3 regions of the Arthrobacter sp. YAF17 genome follow, and region 2 is predicted to be linked to each of the others. Evidence: riboswitches for the same ligand, from Rfam matches in the RefSeq annotation. Region 2 holds a riboswitch; each other region holds the start of a gene.
The links. Region 2 has a riboswitch for S-adenosylmethionine ahead of AB4Y67_RS12800 (ABC transporter substrate-binding protein). Riboswitches for the same ligand answer to the same signal wherever they lie in the genome.
Positions count from the first base shown of each region.

Region 1 (4,571 bases), on a different contig from region 2:
GCCTCCAACTGCAACCCGGGTACCTCCTACACCAGCTCGATGGCCTTCTGCGTCACCACCGCCGTGCTCCAGATGCGCCTGAGCGTCCACGAGGCGGTGCGCGCCGCGACCTACGGCGGCGCGCTGGCGCTCGGCCGGGAGTCAGGGAACGACGCCGACGGGGAACGCGCCGTCGGCTCGATCGCCGTCGGACACCGCGCGGACCTGCACCTGCTCAACGCGCCCTCGGCCACGCACCTGGCCTACCGGCCCGGCATTCCGCTGACCCACGCCGTCTGGCGCGCGGGGGTCCGCGCCCGCTGACCCACCCAACTGACTCGCAGCAGGGGCTGTTTTGGACGCTCAAAACAGCCCCTGCTGCGAGTCAGTTTCGTTAGTTAGAAATACATCGGCGGGGCGTCGAGCACCGTTTCGTCGACGCGGCGCTCCACCCACTGGCTGAAGGGTTTGTCCAGCTCATACTTGCCCAGCTCGGTCCGCAGGAGGCTCCGGACCTCGGCATTGTCCGGGTTGTTGAGGGACTCGAAGTACTCCACGGACCAGTGGAACCAGCGCATGCAGAACAGCCGCATGGTGAGCCCGTGGGTGACGAACAGCGCGTTGGGGGCGTAGTCCGGCCTGGACCAGTGGCGGTACAGGGTTTCCATAAATGAGGAGACCCGGTCGTAGACGTCCGAGCCGGATTCGCCCTCCCGGAAGCGGTAGAAGAAGTGGCCGTAGGCGTTGCGGAGCTCCTTCTGGTCCTCGATCTCGCCGGCGATCTGGAAATTCGCCCAGTCCTGCTCCCGCAGCCGCGGCTCCTCGATGACCCGCTCGATCAGCGGACCGAGGTTGAGGGCCTCCAGGGTCTGGTAGGCCCGAAGGTAAGGGGAGACATACACGCAGGCCTGCTGGCCGTCCAGCAGCCGCCGGACCTGTTCACCGGCTGCCCGGGCCTGTTCCACACCGAGTTCGGTCAGCGGAATCCGGTAATCGGGCACCCGGTTGTAGATGGAAGTGTCGGCGTTGGCGGCGGACTGGCCATGCCGGATCAGAATGATTTTCCCGGGCGCACTCATAAACCCCAAGCATAGGGCCCGGCAGCGTCGCGGCCCCGATTCAGGCAACTACCGGCAACTGCAGGCAAGATGTAACCATGTTGGTTCCCTCCCGCCGCCGGCTGCGGCTTGAAATGTGGATTGTCCTGGGCTTGTCCCTGGGACAGTCGGCCGTGTATTCGGTGGTGCAGCTGCTGGACAAGATGACCAGGGCGCCGCTCGCCGAGGGGACCTCCACGCTGAACCGCTCGCAAAGCAGCCGCGAGTACTTCGACCTCACCTACCAGCTGCTGGACATCATCTTCGCCCTGGTCCCCGTGGTCCTCGTGATCTATTTCCTGACGGAAAACCGGCCGTCCGGCCACGGCATCACGGCCTTCCAGAGACTGGGCCTCAACTTCAACCGGCCCGGCAGGGACCTGCTGCAGGGCTTCGGCCTGGCGGCGCTGATCGGCATCCCGTCGCTGGGCCTCTACGCCGCCGGCCGCGCGCTCGGCATCACGACGGCGATCATTCCCAGCGCGCTGGACGCCTACTGGTGGACGGTGCCGGTGCTGGTCCTCTCCGCGATCCGGCACGGGATCGTGGAGGAAGTGATCGTGGTGGGCTACCTGCTGGACCGGCTCGGGAAGCTCGGCTGGTCCGTGCCTGCGGCCATCTTCGCCAGCGCCATGCTGCGGGGCAGCTACCACCTGTACCAGGGGTTCGGCCCGTTCATCGGCAATGCCATCATGGGCGTCATCTTCGCCGTGGTCTACACCAAAACCCGCCGGCTGATGCCGCTCGTGATCGCCCACGCCGTCCTGGACATCGTGGCATTCGTCGGCTTCAGCCTCTTTGGCAAGGCCATCGGCCTGGGCTGAGTGCGCACCAACACAAAGCAACGCGGAGTCACTTCGAGCCCATCCGGAGGCACTGGACGGGCGCGAAGTGACCCCGCGTCGCCTTTCAGAGCCGGCCGGGCCGCCGGTGCGCCGTTTCTGTATTGGCGTTAAAGTATTTCGGCCGTCATCGGTGGGTGACGTCATTGGCACCCGCTGATGGCGGCCGAAGTGTGGGGCGGTGAAACGTCAGATCGTGACGGCTCCGGAGGCCGTCTCGAACGTGACGGACAGGATGCCGGGGGTTCCGCGGGGAGCGATCCAGTTCACGGCCACGTCTTCCAGCGGCTTTTCCACCGGAACACCCAGCCATTCGGTGACGCGCTCGGCGGAGCCGGCAATCGTGAGGGCGGACATCTTGACCTGGCTCTCGTAGGCCTTCGACGGGTGGAGTTCCGGGTCGCCTTCCCACCTGAGCATGTACGGGACCTGGGGATCGGCGATGAGCCCGAGGATGCCGATCTGCTTCCAGACCAGTTCGCGGCCGTCCGGGAACTTGCGGTTGCCGTTGACGGCGGCGCGGCCGAGCCGCTCCTCGAACGGGGCCAGGTCGTCAACCTCGACGCACCAGCCCATCCAGCCGCCGCCTGCTTCGGAGCGGGCACGGACGGCCTGGCCGAAGGGGGCCTTGTCGGAGGCCGGGTGGTTCAGGACCTCCACGACCTCCAGGTACTTGTGTCCCGCGAGCGGGATGATCATGTTGCGGGTCCCGAATCGGGGGTGTACTCCGCCCTTCACGGCTTCGACGCCGAGGGCAGACGCAATTCGTTCGGTGGTGGCAGCGAGGCCATCTTGTTCACAGGCGTAAGAGACGTGATCCATGCGCATGACCTCATCTTGGCACTTTGTGATGCGGCTCTCAGCTTAGGCTCGCCTAACCGAGATGGGATGTCATTTTCGGGGTGCCCCCGAAGTGCTCTTTTCCGCGTCATTGCGCGGAACCAGGGGGCCCGGCCGGGCCAGCCGGCCGCCCGGCTTCATCTTCGTCACAAAGCTATCCAGAGCCCGGAACCCGTTCCTAGACTGGGGTCAGGTCATGAGTGCCAGCGCACAGCCCCGGCTTGCTGGCCGGCAACCCTCGTATCGCGGTGGGGTGCCCCGGGTGAAGACCTGGCCGTCCGGCGCCCGCCGGAAGGCAAGCGCGGCGCCAGAGTTGACCCGGGCCAAGGAGCTCCGGGCAGTCTGTGCCCAGTCCCCAAAGGAGTCTCCGATGTCCAACGCCTGGTCCTTCGAAACCCGCCAGATCCACGCCGGCCAGGAGCCGGACAGCGCCACCGGTGCCCGGTCGCTTCCGATCTACCAGACGACGTCGTTCGTCTTCCCCAGCGCTGAAAGCGCCGCCAACCGGTTCGCCCTCGCCGAACTGGCTCCCATCTACACCCGGATCGGCAACCCCACCCAGGACGCCGTGGAACAGCGCGTGGCCAGCCTGGAAGGCGGGCTCGCGGCGCTCTTGCTGAGCTCCGGGCAGGCCGCGGAGACTTTCGCGATCCTGAACATCGCCGAGGCCGGAGACCATGTGGTGGCCAGCCCCAGCCTCTACGGCGGCACCTACAACCTCCTGGCGCACACCCTGAAGAAGTTCGGTATCTTCGTAACGTTTGTGGAGGACCCGGACAACCTGGCCCAGTGGCGCGACGCCGTGCAGCCCAACACCAAGCTGTTCTTCGGCGAAGTGGTCTCCAACCCGCGCCAGGACGTCCTGGACATCGAGGGCATCTCGCAGGTGGCCCATGAGGCCGGGGTGCCGCTGATCGTGGACAACACCCTTTCCACGCCGTACCTCATCCGGCCGATCGAATGGGGCGCGGACATCGTGGTCCACTCCGCCACCAAGTACCTCGGCGGCCACGGCGCCGCGATCGCCGGCGTGATCGTGGACTCCGGCAACTTCGACTTCGGCGCGGATCCGGAGCGGTACCCGGGATTCAACACCCCTGACCCCACCTACAACGGCCTGGTCTACGCCCGGGACCTCGGCAAGGACGGCGCCCTCGGCGCCAACCTCTCCTACATCCTCAAGGCACGCGTCCAGCTGCTGCGCGACCTCGGCTCGGCGGTATCCCCGTTCAACGCCTTCCTCATCGCCCAGGGCATCGAGACCCTGAGCCTGCGCGTGGAGCGGCACGTCGCCAACGCCACCGCTGTCGCCGAATGGCTCGAGGCCAGGGACGACGTCGAATCGGTCGCCTATGCCGGGCTGCCGTCGAGCCCCTGGTACGAGCGCGGCCGCAAGTACGGGCCCAGGGGGACCGGCGCCGTCGTGGCCTTCAACATCGCCGGGGGAGCGGAGGCCGGCAAGCGGTTCGTCGACGCCCTGGAGCTGCACTCGCACGTCGCGAACATCGGTGACGTGCGCTCGCTGGTCATCCACCCGGCGTCGACCACGCACAGCCAGCTCTCCCCGGAGCAGCAGGCCGTTGCCGGCGTCAACCCCGGTCTGGTGCGCCTGTCCGTGGGCCTGGAGCACATCGACGACATCCTCGCGGACCTCGAAGCCGGCTTCCGGGCGGCCAAGGACGCCTAAGCGAGGTCAACGCCGAGTTTCCCCACCTTTGCGGGCATGAGGCCGGGAGTCGCCGACACTCCGGGGCGACCCGCCGCCCACGGCCTTCAAAAGTGGGGAAACTGCGGTGCTGACGCATGTGGCTGT
Region 1 is NZ_JBFRDB010000009.1:214,091-218,661, reverse strand. Features, by position in the region: gene hutI (imidazolonepropionase) at 1-303, shown strand, start outside; gene AB4Y67_RS09810 (histidine phosphatase family protein) at 378-1,058, opposite strand; gene AB4Y67_RS09805 (CPBP family intramembrane glutamic endopeptidase) at 1,136-1,900, shown strand; gene AB4Y67_RS09800 (VOC family protein) at 2,108-2,746, opposite strand; SAM riboswitch class IV at 2,951-3,066, shown strand; gene AB4Y67_RS09795 (bifunctional o-acetylhomoserine/o-acetylserine sulfhydrylase) at 3,072-4,445, shown strand.
Region 1: another riboswitch for S-adenosylmethionine. It lies ahead of AB4Y67_RS09795 (bifunctional o-acetylhomoserine/o-acetylserine sulfhydrylase); the one in region 2 lies ahead of AB4Y67_RS12800 (ABC transporter substrate-binding protein).

Region 2 (4,571 bases):
AAGGACCACCGAGCCGAGGCCGGAGCGGGCGAACACGGTCTCCGTGATCACGGAACCGGCGAGCAGGGTTCCCACCGTGATACCGGCAATGGTCATTGCCGGACCCGCCGCATTCTTCAGGACGTGGCGGTAGAAGATCCATGCGGGGGACGCGCCCTTGGCCCGCAGCACGTCGACAAACGGTTGCTCATAGACTTTCGTGATGCTCTTGAGCAGTACCTGCGCGATCGGGGCGGAAACGTGCAGGGCCAGGACAAGGACGGGAACTGCCAGCGACGCAAAGGAACCGTCCGGGAACAGGGACATCACGCCGAGCTGGATGGACAGCAGCTGCAGCAGCACGAGCCCGAGCCAGAACACCGGAACCGCTGCGAACAGCGGCGGGAGATTGGTGATGAATCGCTTCAGCGCCGCCGACCGGCTCAACGTGGCCGAGGCCACGAGGGCCACCGCGAGGACGACGGCCAACACGAAGGCGCTGGAGGCCAGCGCCAGGGTGGACCCGGCCACCGCGCCGATGCGGGTCGCCACCGACTGCCCGGAGGCCAGGGAGTACCCGACGTCCCCACCCAGCAGCTGCCCAAGCTGGCCGAAATACTGCACCAGCAGCGGCTGGTCGTAGCCGTATTGGGCTTTCATGGCATCAATCGTTGCCTGGTCCGCCGCAGCGTCCGCCGAGAGGAAGATCGTGACCGGATCGCTGGGCAGCAGCTGGACTGCCAGGAAGACGAGCGTGTACGCCAGCCAGATGACAAGCAGCGCCTGCCCGAGGCGCCGCGCAAAGTAGAGGCCCATGATGGCCTACTTGCCGGTCTTCCAGGCACCCTGGAAAATCGGCGCGGTACCGGAGGTGAAGTCGACATGCGCCTTCGCGTTGGCGCCGTAAACCTGGACTTCGTCCCAGAGCACAAGAGCCAACGCCTGGTCCACAACCAGCGCGCGCTGTTCGTCGGCGACGAGCTGCTTGTGCGCTGCGGGGCTGGTGGCGGCGTGTTCCTTAGCGAAGAGTTCATTGAGCTGCTGGTCCGCATTCAACGTCTGCGTGTTGGTGACCGGGCCGAAGACTGGCCCCAGGCCGCCGTAGGCAAACTGCCGGGTTCCAAAGAATTCCACGTTGGGATCCTTCATGGCAGTCGCCAGGAAGGCGTTGTCCGCCGCGCGGTTGACCAGCTTCACGCCGATCTTGCGCCACTGCTGCTCGATCAGTTCGAAAGCGGGTTTGATGACCACTGAGTTGTTCGACGACGTGACGGTGACCTCAAGCTTCTGGCCGTCTTTGGCGCGGATGCCGTCGGAGCCGACCGCCCAGCCGGCCTCCTCCAGCAGGCTCTTCGACTTCTCCGGGTTGTAGGCCAGGTCCGCGGAGAGATCAGTAAAGTCAGGCGCTTCACGGTTCAGGACGGAGCCGGCCAGTTCGTAGCTGTCGGACAGCACCGTGTCCTTCAGCGTCGGCCGGTCGATGCCCAGCTGCAATGCCTGGCGGACCTTCGCGTCCGCAAGTTTGCCGCTGCCGATCCGCACCGCCGCCATGTTGGCCGTCAGGTCAATGCCCTTGGCCGGCAGGACCTGGTTGCCGCTCCCGGCAAGGGCAGTTTCGTCGGCCGGCTGCAGGCCGCGGACCAGGTCAACCTGGCCGGTCTGCACGGCGCCCGCACGGTGCGCCACTTCCGGCAGGTACTTCACGACGACCTTGTCCAGATAGGCGGCACCCTGGTTGGCGGCGCCTTCCGGTGCCCAGGCGTAGTCGGAACGCTTAGCCAGGACGATTTCCTCGTCGGCCTTCTCTGATTCGAAGGTGAAGGGACCCGAACCAGAGATTTTCGCGATGGCCGACTGGCCGGCGTTGTCCAGGGTCAGGGTCTTCGGCGAGACGAGTCCGGCGGTGACGGAGGACGTGGCGCGCAGGAAGTTGGCGTCTGGGGAGGACAGCGTGACCTCCACCTGATCCTCGCCGATGACCCGGGAGGACTGGTAAGTGGAGAAATCAACGTTCGGCTGGATCTTCGCACTCTCGATGCCCTTCCCCAGTGCGTCGAAGTTGGCCTGGACCGCCTTGGCGTCCAGCGGTGTTCCATCGCTGAAGGTCACTCCCGGGCGGATCGTGAAGGTGAACTTGGTCTGATCCTCGCTCGCGGTGAACTTGCTCGCGATCCAGGGGACGAGCTCGCCCTTCTTGGCATCGAAGTAAGTCAGCCGGTCCAAGACGCTGTTCAGGACGTTCGCCTTTTCGTAGAAGCGCGCCGCCTGGGTCTGGAAGTTGTTGATCGGGGTGACCTCGGCGAAGACGAAGGTTCCGCCCTGCACCGGGGTTCCGTCCTGGACCTGCGAGGCCGCGGTGCCGGCCGGGTTGGCGCCGCAGGCGCTCAGGGCCAGGGCCGCCGCCCCCATCAGGGTCAGCAAACGCAGGGGGCGGCGTCTGGCCTTCGCGTTGGTCGTTGCCGTGCGTGATTCATTGGTACCCATCGGGGATCCTCTCGGTCATGACCGAGGAACTCCAGAATCGCAGGCCCCACACACGCCGGCCGCCGCAGGGCGCAGGGTGGTGGAACCTGGGATCGTGGCAATATCCATCGGTCCTGGCATTAGCACCGTGCCCGAAGGTGGTTGCTACGGCGTCATCGAGCCAGGTCTCTCAGCCGATCTGGATGGTTAGTAATTCGTAAAGAAGGTCGTTTCTCGTTGCCGCGACCGTTTCCGGTGGAGGCAACACCTACTTTCCTGCAGAATCTTCGATTTCCCAATAATTACGACACGTTTTGCAACAAATGATCACAAAGGCCCGGTTTCCGCGTCCGGGCGTCTCACGGCGGGCGTTACATCTTGGCGAGTTTCGCCCGCACCATCATGAAGATGCCGTAGCAGATCAGGCCCACGCCGACGGCGGCCAGCATGTACACGCCGAAGGGCTGGTCGCGGAGGGCTTTCAACCCGCCGTCGACCCCGGTTGACTCCTCGGGGTGCGCCTTCACGGTGGCGATAATGACGAGCAGCCCCACGAGGAGCAGGGCGATGCCTTTGGCCGCATAGCCCACGACTCCCAGGACCGTCACCGCAGTCCGCGCCCGTTGCGAGGCCGGGAGGCGGAGGTGTTCGGCGAACGACTGGCGGAAGCCCCGGATGGCGTACACGATCCCGGTGATCGCCACGGCTGCGCCGATGGCGAGCAGGAGGGCGTAGCCGCCGGGGGCTTTCAGCACGGACGCAGTGAGGTCGCTCGTGGAGCTGCTTTGGTCAGAACCGGCGCCGTTGGCGAACGAGAACAGAGTGATGGCGAGCCCGGCATAGACGACGGCCTGGAGCGCGGCTTTGAGCTTCTTTGCCAGCTTCTTCTTGGCCGGCAGGTGCTCGAAGTCGAAAATGGCGTCACTGGTCTGCCAGATGGCGAGGGCCACGCACGCCGCGAACGACGTCCACAGCAACAGCGGGCCGGCCGGCTGGCTGGCGAGCTGCTGAACGGCTCCGCTGACATCGGCCTTTCCTTCCCCGCCCATGGCGAGCCGGATCGCGACCACGCCGATGAGGAGGTGCAGGATGCCGCTCACAGCGAAACCGGCACGGGCCACGACCTCCAGCGCACGGGAGTTGGTGATCTCTTCCGCCGTGTCCGCGGCGGTTTTCATTTCTTTTTTGATGGCGGATTCCTCAACTGGCTCGGTGGTTCTGCCGGGCTTCTGGTCCGCCCGGTTCTTGCTTCTTCCGCAATCGTGCCACGGGGAGCCGCCGGGGAACAGCACCCGGGAATCCGGATACTGAGTGGCGACAGCAGAGGGTTCGGACACGGCCGGCGGGCCGCCTCGACCCGAGCTACCGGCGCCGGTAGCTGAGGTCGAAGATCAGCCGGCCCGCCTCGTGCGCCTTGTTCTCGAAACTCGTCAGGATCCGGCCGTCGAACCGCGGCGCCCAGCCGCCGGTCTCGTCGGTGCCCTCGTTCGGGCCGGTGTGTTCGGTGCTCACTGGGGCGCGGCCCTCCTTGACGGGGGCGCCGCCCACGAGGGATTCGACGCCGGATTCCCACACCTTGGTGAGGGGGCTCTCCGGGCCGCTGCGCTCGCCGTCGTGCAGGTTCTCGAAGTCGGGGGAGCCGGCCAGGACCTCCCGCACGTGCACGGCGTAGTTGGACCAGTCCGTCGCGATGCGCCAGAGGCCGCCGGGCTTGAGGGCCCGCGAGGCCAGTTCGGCGAACGCCGGCTGGATGAGGCGCCGCTTGTGGTGCCGGGACTTGTGCCAAGGGTCCGGGAAGAACACCCACAGCTCCGTCACGGAACCGGCCGGCAGCATGGTGGCGAGCACCTCGGGGGCGTTCGCCTCCACGACGCGGACGTTGCTCAGGCCGCGGCTGTTGATCTTGATGAGGGTGTTCGCCAGCCCCGGGGTGTAGACCTCAACGGCAAGGAAGTCCGTGTCCGGGTTCTCCTCGGCCGCGTGGCAGACGGCGTCGCCGAGCCCGGAACCGATCTCCACGATCAGTGGCGCCTTGCGGCCGAACTCGGCTTCGGCGTCGAAGACGTAGTCCGGGTGCACGGACGTGTTGGCGATGTGGCGGGGGACCTCGACGGCCCACCGGTCGGAAT
Region 2 is NZ_JBFRDB010000014.1:57,647-62,217, reverse strand. Features, by position in the region: gene AB4Y67_RS12805 (ABC transporter permease) at 1-795, opposite strand, end outside; gene AB4Y67_RS12800 (ABC transporter substrate-binding protein) at 802-2,463, opposite strand; SAM riboswitch class I at 2,565-2,652, opposite strand; gene AB4Y67_RS12795 (DUF1206 domain-containing protein) at 2,814-3,620, opposite strand; gene trmB (tRNA (guanosine(46)-N7)-methyltransferase TrmB) at 3,805-4,571, opposite strand, start outside.

Region 3 (4,571 bases), on a different contig from region 2:
TGGGTGCCCAGTGCGGGTAGCTGCGGGTGTCGTTGGACGGAACCCACCTTCCCGCGTCCACCACGTAGTCCCAGCCGAGGCCGGTCTGGCGCAGCTCCTGGATACCGGCGAGCAGACGCTGGGCGTCCTCCAGCCGGGACCCGACTCCGAAGCTGGCCCGCAGCGAGCCGGAGGGCAGCCCGAGCCGACGGAGCAGGGGGTGTGCGCAGAACCGGCCGTCGCGCAGCCCGATGCCGTGTTCGGCCGAGAGATACGCCGCCACCAGGCCCGCGTCGTAGCCTTCCACGGAGAAATTGACGACGCCGATGGTGCCGGTGCCGGCCCCGTTCCCCGGTTCGTGGCCTGCCGGCACGTCGAAGGATGCACTGTCCGCGAAGATCTGGTGGACGGTCACGCCGTCGATCCGCGCTAGGCCCTCAACGAGGAACGACCGGATGGCGTTTTCGTGCGCGTGCCACTGGTCAACGTCCAGGCCGGCGATGACCTGGGTGGCCCGGGCCAGGGTGGCTGCGCCGAGGACATTGGGAGAGCCGCCTTCATGCCGGGCGGGGCCGGTGGTCCAGCTGACCGTGTCAATCCGGGCGTCCTGCACGGCTCCGCCGCCGGCCAGGTGCGGCGTGCCGGCGTCTAGCCAGTCGGGACGGCCCACCAGCACGCCCGCGCCGAAGGGCGCGTAGAGCTTGTGCCCGGAGAACGCGAGGTAGTCGACGCCGTCCGCGGTGATGTCGATCCGCCGGTGCGGGGCCAGCTGGGCGGCGTCGACGACGATCCGGGCGCCGTATTCATGGGCCAGGGCGGCCAGTGCCCGGATCGGCAGGATCTCGCCGGTGACGTTGGAGGCGCCGGTGACGGCGAGCAGGCTGACGCCGCCGTGGGCGAGTTCCCCGTGGAGCAGTTCCAGCGTGGCGGCGAGGGTGGGCGCGGCGATGACGCTGCGGTGCGGCACCCGCTGCCAGGGCAGGAGGTTGGCATGGTGTTCGATGTCGAGGTAGAGCACCTCGCCGGTGTTCACGCCGTCGACGACGGGCAGGCAGCCGGCCAGCAGGTTCAGGGAGTCGGTGGTGTTCCGGGTGAAGATCACGGCGTCGTCCGGACGGCCGCCCACGAAATCGCGGACGATGGTGCGGGAGTTCTCGTAGACCGAGGTGCTGATCTGGGAGGCATAGCCGGCGCCGCGGTGGACGCTGGCGTAGAACGGCAGGATTTCGTTGAGGTAGGCCGAGACCACCGACAGCGCGGGCGCCGAGGCGCCGTAGTCCAGGTTGGCGTAGCGGACGCTGCCGCCCTGGATCAGCGGCGCCTGGATCTCGGCGCCCGTCACCGCGGCCAGCGGACGGCGGGCGACGGCGAACCGCACATCGGGATGCGCTTGGCCGGCGACGGCACGGAGTTCGGGGGTGGCGGGAATGGTGGCAGTCGTCATGGGACCTCGCTTGAAAAGGACCCCACGTACCGGGGATCCGCGCTTGCCGGGTCCGTTCCGGACCGGCCAGGTCGTCACCCGGGGCACCCCGCCGCGAATGGAGGMTTGCCGGCCAGCAAACCGGGGTTTAGCGCTGGCACTCGTGACCTGTTTCGAGCCTAGGACATTCCCCGCCCGCGCGAAAAGGTGCTGGCCGATTGTGAAGCTGTTTGTTACGCGGGCGCTAGCACACTCGCTAGCACGCTCGGCTGGCTGCGGCGATGCCGGTCCGGGGGCTCGTCAGGAACTGCAAAGTTGAACAGGTTCCCGGGCATCCGGCGCCCGGGCGGGCGGTGCCGCCGCAGACCGGATTGGCCGTCGCTGCGACCGTTTCGGCGGGTTCTTCGGCGTGTTCCCGGACTGGCCGGGCGGCGTCCCGGCTCGGGGCGGTCTGCTGGCTGCCGGTGGAGATGCTGAGGCCGAACAGGGCATCGAGGGCAGCGGCGTAGTCGTCCTGGCGCCCAAGCGCGGCGAGCGCCCGGCCGCGGACCGTCGGGGTATGGAGCAGGCGCCGGATCAGATGCCGGAGGGCGAGGTTCACGTCGTCAGCCGCGGCAGACCGGCCATGCTGTTTGCTGACGCGTTCCATTTCGCTGTGGAGGACCTGATGTAGGTGCTCGCGCAGCGCGACGACGGCGGTATCCACGGCGCGCCCGGCTTCCTCCTCCTCGAAGTGGCGTGCCGCCTGCCGGACCAGGGCGCGGGCTCGGCGCAGCGCCGCGGCGTCCGCCGGGGGAGCAGCGCGGTGCACCGATTCCAGCGTGATGAGTTCGACGCCTGGCAGCCCGCCCACGCGGGGGTCGAAATCGTGGCTGGGAGCGAGGTCGATGATGGCCAGCGGACGGGCCGCACCCTCACGCCACCGGGTGAGGGCGGCAGCGTCGAGCCGGGCCCCCGAGCCGCTGCAGCCAATGAGGAGGTCCACCCCCGCAACGGCTGCCGGCAGCTGGCCGGCGGAGAGGGCGGTGCCGCCCCGGGCCGCCACGAAGGTCTTCGCGCGGCCGGAGTGGGAGAAAACCGAAATGTCGGAACATTTCCGGTTCCGGAGCAGCTCCGCGACGCACCCGGCGTAGGCGCCGGTCCCGAAGAGAACCGCCGACGCGCCGGCGATCCCGGCCTGTTTGGTGCCGTCCCGCGGGCCCACGGCGGCGGCAAGGTCCAGGGCAACGGAAGCGATGGATCTGCTCGCGCTGCTGAGTGCGGTCTGTGCCCCCACGTCCTTCGCGGTGCGGGATGCGGCCTGGAACAGCCTGCCCAGCCGTCCGCTGGTGGTTCCGGCGGCCTGCGCGTCCGAGAGTGCGCGCCGGACCTGGCCGGCGACTTCGCGTTCACCCACGACGACGGAATCCAGCCCCGCGGCAACGGCGAAAAGGTGTTCCGCGGCCGCAGTTCCCCGGAGTTCCTCGAAGAGGCCCGAAAGGCGGTTCTTGGGCAGCCCGGAGCCGAGATGGACCGACTCGAGGACGTCCGTGCGTGCGGCTGCCAGGCCCGCCTCGGACGGGACTTCGCAGTAGATTTCGAATCGGTTGCAGGTGGACAGGACCACGGATGCGGCGACGGGCGAGCCGCCGGCGAGAAGCTGCGGCGCGAGCCCGGTGGCGGCGGCGTGCAGTGCGGCGGCCGATTCGGGCTCCAGGTCCCGGTACTTCGCCATGAGCACCAGCAGTACCGGGCCGATCCCGGCGGTGCCGCCAGTCCGGGCATGAGCTGTGTCAGACAAGGCTGCTCTCCTCCCAAAAAGATGCCCTACCTTGAGGCCGGCTGAGGCCGGCCGTCCTGGACAGCGTCGTACAGGGAGGTTGCGGAATCCTTGGGGGCGGGCCCGTCGGGTTGCTAGAGCAGGTCGTCCAGGCCGGGATTGAGGCGCTTGAGGACCTCGGAGTGGAGGATCGAATTGGTGGCGAGGGCGTTACCGCCGAAGGGGCCGTCTTCGCCGTCCAGGGAGGTGAAGCGCCCGCCTGCCTCGGTGACGATGGGTACCAGGGCGGCCATGTCGTAGAGGTTCAGCTCGGGCTCGCAGGCGATGTCGACGGCGCCTTCGGCCACGAGGCAGTAGGACCAGAAGTCCCCGTAGGCGCGGGTGCGCCAGACTTCCTCGGTGAGGCCGAGGAACTCGTCGAGGTTGCCGCGCTGCTTCCAGCCGCCCAGGCTGGAGTAGGACAGGGAGGCGTCCGAGAGCTCCGAGACGTTGGAGACCTTCAGCCGGGTGGCGGCGGCCAGCGAACGCCCCATGTAGGCTCCGGCGCCCTTGGCGGCCCACCAGCGCTTGCCCAGCGCGGGGGCGCTTACGACGCCGACCACCGGCTCGCCTTCGTCGACGAGGGCGATCAGGGTGGCCCAGACGGGGACGCCGCGGACGAAGTTTTTGGTCCCGTCAATCGGGTCGATTATCCAGCGGCGGGAGCCGTGGCCTGAGCTGCCGAATTCCTCGCCGAGCACGGCGTCGCGCGGGCGGGAGCGGGACAGCTGGCCGCGGATGGCTTCCTCGGCTGACTTGTCGGCGTCGGTCACCGGCGTGAGGTCCGGCTTCGTCTCGATCCGAAGGTCGAGCGCCTTGAAGCGGCTCATGGTCTGGGAATCTACGGAATCTGCCAGTACATGGGCAAGGCGCAGGTCATCGTTGTAGCTCGAAGCGGGTTGACTCATGGTTCCAAACTACCGCCAAAGCGGGCGGGGGAGCGGTAGGCGGGACCGCAGCCGGCTACGAGACGGTGCCCAGTTCCTTGACGTCCTGTGCTTCCATCCGCGGGTCCGTCCCCAGCAGGCGGCGGAGCGAGGCGAGCCGGGCCGGGCCGGATTCGCCCGCGTGGCCGGCAGCCACCCAGGCGTCCACTCCGCAGTTGACGGCGCTGGAATCGTGCTTGCAGCCCCGCTCGCAGTCGTCGGTGCCGGGCTCGAGGTCCGGAAAGGACCGCAGGATCCGGTCCGGGTCCACGTGGGCCAGGCCGAAGGAGCGGATGCCCGGGGTGTCGATGATCCAGCTGCCCGCCGGGGCATCGTTGACCTTGAGGGCCAGGGCGGAGGACGACGTGTGGCGGCCGCGCCCGGTGACGGCGTTGACCCCGCCAGTGGCGCGCTCGGCGCCGGTCAGGGCGTTCACCATGGTGGA
Region 3 is NZ_JBFRDB010000003.1:128,695-133,265, forward strand. Features, by position in the region: gene AB4Y67_RS04595 (aminotransferase class V-fold PLP-dependent enzyme) at 1-1,423, opposite strand, end outside; SAM riboswitch class IV at 1,458-1,571, opposite strand; gene AB4Y67_RS04600 (glutamyl-tRNA reductase) at 1,659-3,116, opposite strand; gene hisN (histidinol-phosphatase) at 3,296-4,108, opposite strand; gene rsgA (ribosome small subunit-dependent GTPase A) at 4,164-4,571, opposite strand, start outside.
Region 3: another riboswitch for S-adenosylmethionine. It lies ahead of AB4Y67_RS04595 (aminotransferase class V-fold PLP-dependent enzyme); the one in region 2 lies ahead of AB4Y67_RS12800 (ABC transporter substrate-binding protein).